DNA from 2 places in the Leuconostoc kimchii IMSNU 11154 genome. Region 2 is predicted to be linked to the other one. Evidence: predicted binding sites of a transcription regulator. Region 2 holds the regulator's gene; the other holds the start of a gene.
The links. Region 2 encodes Rex, which represses fermentation and respiration genes when NADH is low (regulators of the CRP and FNR family bind a similar motif). Its sites were predicted from a motif close to TTGTGAANTANTTCACAA; they were not measured.
Positions count from the first base shown of each region.

Region 1 (6,113 bases), 640 kb from region 2:
GCATGGCGGATTGCTTGGATACTTTAAAGAGACGACCACCTAGCCAAAGGACAATCACAATTGTTAACGTCATCTGAATTAAAATGAAGACGAGACCGTTAATACCTAGTTTTTCTATTGTTCGTAATGTGACAGTTAGTCCCATCAAGGCAATACCGATTTCAATTGGAAATTTTTCAGCCCATTTTATGCCTGGTGCCCACGTATCACCAGTTAAGACGGTATTTCCTAGAATAATACCTAGAAGCATGGCAATGGCCTCAGCACCTAGAAAAGGCAGCCACAAGGCCAATATTTTGGCAATAAAGGACAGGATTACCGTCGCGATGATACCATTAATCATATTAATTTTTATTCTCATCGATATTTCTCCTAAAAATTTTATCACATTTTATCCTACCGCTAAGTTTGCTATTTGTAAAATAAATATTTATAATGTGATTGATTAATAAATTAAATAGGAGAGCTTATGTTTAAGCTATTACAAACGTTTATTGCGGTTTATGAAACAAGATCATTTTCAAAAGCAGCTAGTCAACTGTTTATTTCACAACCAACAGTTAGTGTTCATATTAAACAATTAGAAGAAAAATTGACCGTACGTTTATTCGAACGTAATGGGCATACAGATCTTTACCCAACTAATAATGCCAGGCGTTTTTATCAACATGCGCTGCATTTACTAGATGATTGGCAGGCTGCAACTGCTAGTCTGACTATTGAAGCAAATCCAGTAAAAACACAAGTTGTCATCGGGGCTTCACAGACGACTGCAACTGTATTATTACCCAAAATTTTTGAGAAATTCCCCCAAGAAATACGACATCGTGTGCATTTTAAAATCGAAATGCATAATTCCGAAGAAATATTAGCAGGTGTATTGAATAAGCAATTCGATTTAGGATTAATCGAAAAGCCAATTACACATGATTTTATTGTGCGCGATAGCATTGCTGTCGATCAATTAGTTTTAGCAGGGGATCTGTCTTCTGATACTTGGCTAGTGCGTGAAAAAGGTTCAGGCGTTTACCATTATATGCAACAATACTTTAAACAAGAGTATATTGTACCGTCGCAATTTTTAACCATTAGTAATAATGACGTCATTGTTAAAATGTTGTCAGCAGGGATTGGTAAATCTATTGTGAGTATCCAATCATTACCCGAACATGTGCCATATAAAACTTTATCAACAGCATTTAATCGTGATTTTTATTTGATACATCATCAACATCAGCGTACTGATCTCAATGACATTATTATGGCTTTAGAAAGTATTGCTAAAAGTCTGTAAAAGAAAACATTAATATTGTATTACTGTTGAATGTTCGTGTTAAAGGGTGTTACAATGAGTAAGTCTATTAGGACAAATAAAAAAAGGGGTAGATATCTGCGCGTTAAGTGTGAAGGAGACGGAATGTGAGCCTTCAACGAAATAAAAATATCAGGTGTTTTGAATCAACGAAAACCAGTGATATTTTTATGCGATGCAGATATCACATTCACCACTATATTGTTTTGCGGTGAGCGCTCCACTCGGAGGTTCAGAACTATGGCAGTTCAAAATATTACTCATGGTGTCAAAGACACCTGGTCACTACCCAAGTTAGACATACGTCAATTTGTGGTACTTGCGTTGCTGATGGCGCTTGATATAGCGTTAGGCAAACTAACTGTGGGCACTAACGTGTTAAAAATTAGCTTTGTCTTTGTCGCCATGTCATTAATTGCAAAATGGTATGGGCCACTTTGGACAATGCTAATTGCAGCCATTCTAGATGTTGTCAATGCAACCATTATTACGCCTAGCGGTGCATTTTTTCTTGGTTTCACATTATCGGCTGTTAGTGCCGGTTTGATTTATGCGTTGTTTTATTATAATCAAGCGCATGTGAGTTGGTGGCGTATTCTAGGGGCAGTGGGATTAATAACGCTTGTTGTTAATATCGGTATGAATACATTGTGGCTGTTTATCATGTATTCACAGGTACAAACATGGCATACTTTTGTCACATTGTTATTACCACGTGCTATTAAATCGATAATCATGTACCCAATACAGGTTATTATTACCTATATTTTCTTGAACAATGCAGCCGTTAAGCAAGCGACAAAACAAATTTTTCATCGATGATGGCTAGAGGCAACTGAGGTTGCTTTTTTATTGCCATTAAAAATTAACAATGGTAGAATTAGAAAACGACTGTTTTAGGGGGAGAGTTATGTCAGCTTGGGGCGCACTAACAGATTTTTTTAAGCGATATACAAGTTTTCGTGGCACCAGCTCGCGTCGTGCATATAATTGGATGACTTGGTTTTGGGGTGTTATCTATGTGATGATCGCAGTGATCATCATTGGCGTTGCAGGCTTAGGTTCTTTTCTTGGTAAACATGGTGAAGTTGCGACTGATACGAGGCCACTATTAGGCACAATTATCTTAGTTCTTTTAATTTCACTCATGATGTCAATTATTGTGATTATACCTAATTTGGCACTGTATAGTCGACGATTGCATGATATGGGTTATTCTGGTTGGTGGCAAGTTGCACCTTTGATCATTAATGTGGTCATTACGCTGGGTATCATGTACTTTGGAAAATCAGAATCTGATTTGTCGTGGGGACCAAGTGTGATAAGTTTTGGATTCAATTTGTGGTTGTCGTTTATGCCCTCAAAAACAAATACACGCTACAGTTAAAAAGATATAAAAAACTGCTAATCATTAACGATTAGCAGTTTTTTTATGTTAATTACCTCTAATGTCACCGTGTACTAGGTGGGTGAAGATGTGTTTATCGGTCCAGGCAATATTGCGGCCCTGAAAGAAAAACGACAGTACTGTACCAAATCCCAACGCCACAAAGTGATGGCTAAAAGCAAAAGCTATCAACGATAGCGCAATGGCAGCGGCAAAATTACTCATTTGTGCTTTAGAGGCATTACCATGAAAATAGTCGAAGCGTAGAATGTTAGTGAGATCATCCAAAGGATGCATAATCCAATTCACACGTTGATAAATTGAAATCGCAACACCAATGGTCCAAATCGCAAAAACGTCTATTGGTATTCGTAACCACCAAGCTATTTCATGAATACCTATACTAATAAAATAGTTTGAAAAAAGGCTCACTAAGAAGCTAAATGATAAACCGAAAATAACATTTCCTATCAAGCGCAGCCAGTTGAAACTCATGGCTAGAAACATATTGAGGAAAGCAACAGCAATAGCAGTTAGTGCTAAGAAAATGCCAATTTGAAGTCCGGTGGCATTTGCTAAGTTAGCAGCACTAGCGGTCCACGGTGCAGAGCCCATAGTTGACGCCACACTGAGACCGTTTCCAAACGAATTCAGCACGAGCGAGATCATAAAAAAGCTGATCTTTTGTTTTAAACCGAGTTGATAAAATTGCCCATCAATATAGTACATACATTTCTCCCAAATGTCATAATATTCTCATTATAACTAATATTAGGATGATATGGTTGTTTTTATGTGAAGTTTTCAAAATGATATGTTTACATTTTCACAAATAAGGCGTATATTCTTATTTGTAAAGATTATTTTGTTGAAGAAAGGAAATTATTATGAGTAAAGTAGCATTAGTAACTGGTGCAGGACAAGGAATTGGTGAGGCGATTGCGCATCGTCTAGCAAATGACGGATTTAAGCTTGCGTTGGTAGGGCGTCATGTTGAAAAAGTACAGAGAGTGGCTGATAATATTAAAGCTCAAGGTGGTGAAGCGATTGCCATTAAAGCAGATGTTGCGAAGCGTGATGAAGTCTTTGCAGCAGTAGCAGCAACGCAATCAGAATTTGGTGATTTGAATGTCATTGTGAACAACGCTGGTGTTGCACCAACGACACCAATCATGGATGTTACAGAAGATGACATGAATTGGACATGGGGCATTAATGTCAATGGTGTTGTTTGGGGGACTCAGGCAGCTACTGAAGCATTTAAAGCTTTGGGACATGGTGGCAAGATTATTAATGCCACGTCACAAGCAGGTGTTGAAGGCAACCCTAATTTAACTGTTTATGGTTCAACAAAGTTTGCTATTCGTGGGATTACACAAACAACAGCCAAAGAATTAGCCCAATTTGGTATTACAGTCAATGCTTTTGCACCAGGAATTGTCAAAACACCTATGATGTGGGATATTGCTCATGAAGTCGGTCAAAATGCTGGTAAAGATGATGACTGGGGAATGGCACAATTCTCAGATGGTATTGCACTAGATCGTTTGAGTGAACCAGAAGAAATTGCTAGTGTCGTCGGTTTCTTGGCTAGTGATGATTCAAATTATGTGACCGGCCAAACAATTATTGTTGATGGTGGTATGGTGTTCCGTTGATTACTTGACTAACGTACAACATTTATGTTGTACTAGAGGGAGTTATTTAGGATAGGCTGGTGATTATATGGATTTTTCGGAATTTAATGTTATTGACAACAAAATATTGTCACAAATAAGTGGTGGTGCATCAAAGGATATTCAATATAATCTTAAAAAATATAGGACTCTGTCTGGTATTAGCCAAGATAGATTAGCAGATTTGTTATGTGTGAGTCAGGTAGCAGTTTCAAATTATGAAACTGGCAAGAGAATTCCGGATATAGATAATTTAATTAAATTATCTAATATACTGCAAACCAGTGTACCAGAGTTAATTGCACCTCATAACGAAACGTTATAATATATCTGATCATTTAATGGTAAAATTTATTTATCAATTAGAAAAAGAGGAAGAACAATCATGCAAGATGTTAAATACAGAGAACTTTCTGAAGCTGAGTTGAGTGTTATAGCTGGGGGAAAAAGTTTCTGGAGTTGGGCATCAGATGCGTCATCTTGGTTATCTGGACCACAACAACCTAATTCGCCGCTACTAAAAAAGAAGCGTTGATGAGCAATCATCGGAATAAACATTAATGTTTATTCCGATTTTGTCATTGATAAAGCATTTAAGGAAAATATGTTAAAACATTATTTAAAATCTGAAAAGATAAAATATTTATTTTGGGGCGTTGTGACGACATTAGTCTATTTTGTGGTACGTTTTATATCAATGGGACTCCTACACCAAGCTATGTTACCTGTATTGATTGCACAAATTGTGACGGTTTTGTTTGCTTTTGTAGTCAATAAATTTTTTGTATTTTCGACTGACCAAAATCGCCATATATTGGTGCAGTTATGGCGATTTATAGCTGGTAGGCTATTCGTGGCGGGAATTGATTTTCTGTTAACCTATATTATGATTGAACGGTATAGTGGTGTTTTCATTCACTTATTGCGACTGGACACCATTAACTTTCAACTATTTCCTTTTGGATTATCGTGGGTACACCGTTGGATTTATGATAGTATATCATTGAATAGTGTGATTGCTGTGTTTTTAATTCAGATCATTGCAATTGTGGCCAATTATTTTATCTCTAAATTTATGATTTTTGATTAATAAATATACTGATGTTGGTAAAAAATATAAAGTAACCTGCATACTATAGCAAAAAATGACCCAATAAGTTAGGTTTTACCTAATTTATTGGGTCATTTTTTTGTTATTTTAATGCATGTTCGTTCAAAATTCTGTAAGCCATGGCTTCACTGAGAATGATGTCAGTAATTAATTGACCGCGCAGGGCACCGATGACAGCTTGATATTTTGATTTGCCCCGAACTAAACAAATACGTTTTGGTACTTGTAATATTTGAGAAACAGATAATCTGACAATTTTATCATCGCCTTGGTTTAAAAAGCGGCCATTAATATCATATGGTCGACCAAAAATCATACCTACAACGCTTTTAACGTTTACTGAAGGAAAAATACCATTTAAATTATTATGCCAAATAGGAATTGAGTCTAGTGAGCGAATTGTTCCGACACCTGTAATTAGAAAATCCATATGATTGGCCAGCGCTAAGGTATTTTGTAACGAGGGTTCAGAGTATAAACCGCCACGCACAATGTCATTAAGAATGTAAAGCGGTGCTGGTAATGTTAAAAATTCCCCAGAAACTTTTTTGGCTGCACGTTCTACCATGCGCATAGATCCGGCGGTGGAATTATATTTCATGTTTTCACCTAAAAATTGTGTAAATT
Region 1 is NC_014136.1:771,935-778,047, forward strand. It holds gene LKI_RS04325 (YeiH family protein) at 1-361, opposite strand, end outside; gene LKI_RS04330 (LysR family transcriptional regulator) at 470-1,294, shown strand; THF riboswitch at 1,377-1,510, shown strand; gene LKI_RS04335 (folate family ECF transporter S component) at 1,553-2,134, shown strand; gene LKI_RS04340 (DUF805 domain-containing protein) at 2,223-2,699, shown strand; gene LKI_RS04345 (DUF6198 family protein) at 2,748-3,428, opposite strand; gene LKI_RS04350 ((S)-acetoin forming diacetyl reductase) at 3,587-4,357, shown strand; gene LKI_RS04355 (helix-turn-helix domain-containing protein) at 4,425-4,700, shown strand; gene LKI_RS10890 (lactococcin family bacteriocin) at 4,761-4,910, shown strand; gene LKI_RS04360 (GtrA family protein) at 4,980-5,465, shown strand; gene LKI_RS04365 (sugar-binding transcriptional regulator) at 5,569-6,113, opposite strand, start outside.
Region 1: the regulator Rex is predicted to act here: its motif matches at 3,514-3,531, upstream of LKI_RS04350 ((S)-acetoin forming diacetyl reductase).

Region 2 (6,113 bases):
TTCGGTTATCAAGGACTCAAACAAGCATTAAAAGATCAGTCTGGGCGACAGGTTATCGATAATATAGACATTGCAAAGGATGGTCAAAAACTGATTGCAAAAAATCTCAAATCAGCAACATTCGCTGGCGTAATTGTTACTGGGCGAACACAAAATTTAGCTAAACTAGATAGTCAGCATTATACGTTTGCGACAAATGTGGGTGTCACAACACCGATTATGCCGTATCAAGAGCCAATCAAATAACTTCTATCTCAACCACCGTTTGGTGGTTGTTTTTGTGTTAAAATATAAATTATGAAGATTCTAGCATTTGATACAAGTAACCAGCCACTGACAGTGAGTTTGGCGGAAGATAATAACGTTCTACGGGTTTTCTCGACTAACGAGGCACGTAATCATTCTATTCAATTGTTGCCAGCCATTCAAGCCACGTTGGCAGCACAACAATGGACATTATCCGATATTGATCGTATCGTCGTAGCGCAAGGGCCAGGCTCATTTACTGGGTTAAGAATCGGCGTGACGGTGGCTAAAATGCTAGCTGATACATTAAATATAGCCTTGGTTGGCGTTTCTAGTTTGGCCATTTTAGCGCAAAATGTGTCGAATGAAGGATTAGTTGTGCCGTTATTTAATGCGCGTAATGATAATGTTTTTTCAGGTGTTTATCAGAACGGTGAAAATGTTTTTCCTGATGCGCATCAACCCCTCATTAATTTGTTTGCTTGGCTAGCCGAACGTGACGAAACAGTGACGTTTTTGGGTGATACCGATATTTTTGCAGAAAAAATTGCAGAAAAATTTGGCACACAGGCTCATGTATTAACACCAAGTGAGAGTTTACCTGACGGGCAGGGTATTGTTTCTTTAGGCATAAAAGCCACGCCAATTGCAAGCATTGCTGACTTTAATCCACAATATTTGCGAAAGACACAAGCAGAGTTGAACTGGATTGCAGCACATCCGGGTGAGGATAACCCTGAAAATTATGTTTTTGAAGTTTAATCGGCATCATAAATTACCCGCGGCATTACCAAAATTTGAACAAAAATTAGTTGACACTAGAGGGTATTCGTTTATATTGAGACGAGCAACTGTTGAAGATATTGATAGTTTAGTACATATTGAGGAAGCTGTGTATGCTGGTAAGGCACCATGGTTATTGCGTGATTTCTTGAGTGAACTATCTAGACCGCGTTTACGCCTGTATTTAGTAATTCAACGAAACGATCAAGTGATTGGTTTTGCAGGCGCAGCTTATAATCGTGAGAAGCAGGATATACATATAACGAACATTGCGATTGTGCCTATTTGGCAAAAAAATGGGCTGGGGACGTTGATGATTGAGGAATTAGCGGCTTTTTCAAGGGCCGTTGGTGTGACAACAATGAGTTTAGAAGCACGTGCTTCTAATCATGGTGCCATGGCTTTATATCAGCGATTAGGTTTTTTGAAAACGGATGTAAAGAAGGGTTACTACTTTGGTGATCATGAAGATGCAATTACAATGGTAAATCATTTTGAACATAAAATTAGCGACAATTGAAGATAGTCAGCAGATATTTGAAATTGCCGAAGCTGCCTTTTCACCGTCTCCTTGGCCAAAATCACTATTTGAACATGAGTTAACAAGCCCTAGAAGCCACTATTTTATTGCCGATGGTGGTTTTGTAGGCGTGACGCAAATACTCGATGAAGTTGAAGTTGGTAGTATTGCTGTACACCCAAATAGCCAACGTCAGGGATTGGCCTTTCAACTCTTGACTCGGGTTTTTACGTTATCTCATGCACAACGTTTTTTGTTGGAAGTAGATGAATCGAATGAGGCAGCGATTCATTTGTACGAAAAATTGGGATTTAGTGCGTATTATCGTCGAGAAAAGTACTATAAAAATGGACATGCGGCCATAATGATGGAAAGGAAAGTGTGAATACTGAGGGCATGCCTCTGTTCACGTTGTGATATCATGACTAAAATTATATCATTTGAATCAAGTGCAGACGAAACAAGTGTGGCTATTGTTGAAGATGGCCATATTATTTTAAGTAACGCTGTGGCGACACAAATTAATTCACACCAAAGATTTGGCGGTATTGTACCAGAGGTTGCTAGCCGACATCATATTGAATGGATCACACGTGTATTAGATGATGCTTTACAAACAGCCAATGTGAAGCCAACAGATTTAGATGCCGTAGCTGTGACATATGGTCCAGGGCTGGTTGGCTCATTGCTTGTCGGATTAATGGGTGCTAAAGCCTTTGCTTTGGCACATAATCTACCAATTATACCGGTTAATCATTTGGCTGGGCACATTGCTGCCGCTAATTTTAATCAACCGATCGTCTATCCTGCGCTGGCGTTAATGGTGTCTGGTGGGCATACAGAATTGGTTTTAATGCATGAGGAAAATAGCTTTGCGGTACTTGGTGAAACACGTGATGATGCTGCAGGCGAAAGTTTTGATAAAGTTGGGCGATTACTGAAATTACCGTATCCAGCGGGTAAAACAATTGATGAAATGGCACATCGCGGGCAAGCAACAATTAAGTTCCCAACTGCCATGGCACATGAAGATAACTATGATTTTAGTTTTTCTGGCTTAAAAAGTGCCGTGATTAATTATGTCCATCATGCAGAGCAAAAGGGCGAAACCATTGATCATGATGATTTAGCCACAAGTTTTCAAAATGCAGTTGTTGCTGCACTCATAGGTCGCACACGACGCGCATTAAATGATTTCCCAGTAAAAAGTTTTATCTTAGCAGGTGGCGTGGCAGCTAACACCCAACTACGTCAAGAACTGTCGACGTTATTGGGAACAATACCAGAGACACAATTTATACCAGTACCACACCAATATACAGGTGATAATGCTGCCATGATTGGTGCAGCGGGATATTGGAATTATAAACAAAACAAGTTTGCAGGGCTGGATCTTAATACAGATCCAGGATTAGACTTTGACTTATTAAAGGGATGATTAGATTGTGAATGTATCACTATCTTTTGCGGATGAGCTTATGTTTATGGTATAATAGTTATGCAAAAGTTCACAAACTGAACAGAAAAATAGATTAATATATGTATAATGCCGTCAACCTGTGTTGATAGGTTTTATCATCACAAACTGGAGAAACTTATGACACAACAACCAAAAATTCCACGCGCGACAGCAAAGCGCTTACCTATTTACTATCGTTACCTCACATTTTTGAATGATGCGGGGACAGATCGTATTTCATCTGCAGAATTAAGTGATGCGATTAAATTTGATGCGGCTACAATTAGACGAGACTTTTCTTATTTTGGTGCTTTGGGTAAGCGTGGCTATGGTTACGATGTGAAAGCATTGCTTGATTTCTTTGCAAATGTTTTGGACCAAGGGAGCCTCATCAACGTGGCCCTAATCGGTGCGGGTAATTTGGGACAAGCTTTGATGAACTTTAACTTTCATCAATCTTCCAACATGCGTATTTCAGCGGCATTTGATGTAGATGAAACACGTGCTGGTACAATCATGGCTGGTGTACCCATTTACGCAATGACAGAGTTAAAAGAACAAATGACAGCACAACGTATCAACATTGCTATCTTAACAGTGCCTCAAAACGTGGCGCAAGATATCACGGATCAGTTGGTTGATGCTGGCGTGAAGGGTATTTTGAATTTCACGCCATTACGTGTCACAGTACCAAGTGGTGTGCGTGTACAGAACGTTGATTTAACAAATGAACTACAGACATTAGTTTATTTCATTGATAACTATGGTTCAATTACGACAGGATTATAAAAAGTATGGCCATTTTAGATTTAAATGATTCAAAAAAAGTTGCTGCCTATCAAAAATTTGTGCGTGAAGACCCACGAGGTCAGGTGACACAAGATCCTTTGTGGGGTGAGTTAAAAGCTAATTGGGGTCATGTCTATGTTTATCATGAAACAGATGGTAAAATTGACACTGTTTTAACTGTATTAACGGTTGAGGCTGTTCCGGGTAAGTTATTAGGCTATGCTGGACGTGGCCCAATCGGTGATGTGACAAATATACAGCTTATTCGATCCATGATTGATGAGGCATTAGAAGCATTACCTGATAATGTCTTCCTCATTCGCTTAGATCCCGAAGTATCCTACAGTGATGCCTTAAATACCGCATATCAAGAGGCAGGATTTACGACACGCAATCGTGCAGTTAAAAATATGCATGGCAATATTCAGCCACGAAAAAATGTGGTTCTATATTATGATGGTCGCGGTGAGGGTGCAAGCCCGATTACGAATGAAGTTGAGCTGATGACACACTTTAAACGGGACTATCGTAACCAAATCCGCCGTGCTGCTAAGGATGGTGTAACGGTCACGAGTGGAGATACGCAATCAGATATTGAAGCATTTTTTGATACTTATGTTATGATGGCTGCGGCACAAGGTATTACCCACCGGCCTATAAGTTATTTTCTAAAAATGCAAGAATTGTGGCAAGGAACTGGTTTATTTAAAGTATTTCTGGCGCATTATGAAGGTCAAGTGATTGCTAGTGGTATTGGTTTCAGTTATGGGGATGAAATTTGGTATATGTATGCTGGATCAAATCGCCAATATGCTAAGCACTATGGACCATATGCTGTGCAATGGGAAATGTTAAAATGGGGCTTATCTCTAGGTAAAATTGAATACGATTTTGGTGGTGTTGGTGACTTTGTCCCCGAAGATGGGCTATACAAGTTTAAACATGGATTTGCCTATCATGATCCACATGCTGAATATATTGGGGAATTAGATTGGGTTGTAGATGAATCTGGTTATCAACAATATATTGCACAATTCAATTAAGTATGTCGTCTGATGGCGGCATTTTTTAGTGCATTATGATATAATTAATAGATTATATTGGAGTGATTATGTTGAAGTTTAAAAATTTAGTCACCAAATATCAAGCCATCTTGTTGTATGTGATATTTGGTGTGTTAACGACAATTGTTAATATTATTGTCTTCTTTTTATTTTATAACCAATTACATATGGGCCATAATATTGCCTACGTCGTGGCGTGGCTTTGGGCGGTACTGTTTGCCTATTTAACTAATCGTGTTTGGGTGTTCCATTCAAAAAATACGACGCTTAAAAGTATCATCAAAGAAATTTGGCAATTTTATTTAGCACGTATTTTAACTGGTATTATCGGTTATTTTATTTTAAGTGTTGGCGTGGATATTCTAAAGCAAGATGCTAATATTTGGAATATTGTGCAAAATATATTTGTGATTGCTTCGAATTTTGTACTCAGTAAATTGATTATTTTTAAGAAGAGGGCAGAACAATGACAATTAAGATGATTGCATCCGACATGGATGGGACATTTCTAACAGCTAATGATATTTATAGTCAGGGCAGATTTGAACGTATTTTGGATCAACTAGCAGCACGTGATATGCATTTTATTGCCGCTTCTGGACGTCAGGTTAAAAATTTGCAAGAACTTTTTGAACCAACAATTTCAAAGGGTTATGAAATTGATTTTGTAGGTTCAAATGGTGCGATGGTGGCAACATCTCAAGAACAATTATATTCTGTTCATTTATCTGCTGAACAACTACATAAGGTGATTGATTGGAATGCGAGAAATCCTGAGTCAGCTGAAAATATTATCATTATGACGGGAGATCGTGCAACGTACGTTTCCAACCATGCAACTGGTCCTGTAGCGCAGATGGTGTTTCAGTTTTATCCAAATGTTAAACAAGTTGAGAAGTTAATGGCTGTTGATGATCATATCTTAGAGATCACTTTTGTTTGGCCAAATAATGAGGTACAGCAGCACGTAGCTGAATTACGAGAAATATTTGGGGATGAGTTACATGCAACAGGGTCAGGATTTGGTTCAGTTGACGTGTTAGGCAAAGGCGTGGATAAAGCTGCTGGATTGCAAGTTTTACAAGATTACTATGACGTTTTGGATAGTGAAGTCATGACCTTTGGTGATAATGGGAATGATTTAGAAATGTTACAAAAATATGAACATGGCTATGTGATGCCAAATGCTGACAGCTTTATGCTGGAGGCCATACAAAAACGAGCATTGAACACAAATGTTAATGATGGTGTG
Region 2 is NC_014136.1:1,414,363-1,420,475, forward strand. It holds gene LKI_RS07690 (anti sigma factor C-terminal domain-containing protein) at 1-246, shown strand, start outside; gene tsaB (tRNA (adenosine(37)-N6)-threonylcarbamoyltransferase complex dimerization subunit type 1 TsaB) at 298-1,008, shown strand; gene rimI (ribosomal protein S18-alanine N-acetyltransferase) at 992-1,549, shown strand; gene rimI (ribosomal protein S18-alanine N-acetyltransferase) at 1,524-1,934, shown strand; gene tsaD (tRNA (adenosine(37)-N6)-threonylcarbamoyltransferase complex transferase subunit TsaD) at 1,971-2,987, shown strand; gene LKI_RS07715 (redox-sensing transcriptional repressor Rex) at 3,147-3,797, shown strand; gene LKI_RS07720 (lipid II:glycine glycyltransferase FemX) at 3,803-4,840, shown strand; gene LKI_RS07725 (GtrA family protein) at 4,909-5,331, shown strand; gene LKI_RS07730 (HAD-IIB family hydrolase) at 5,328-6,113, shown strand, end outside.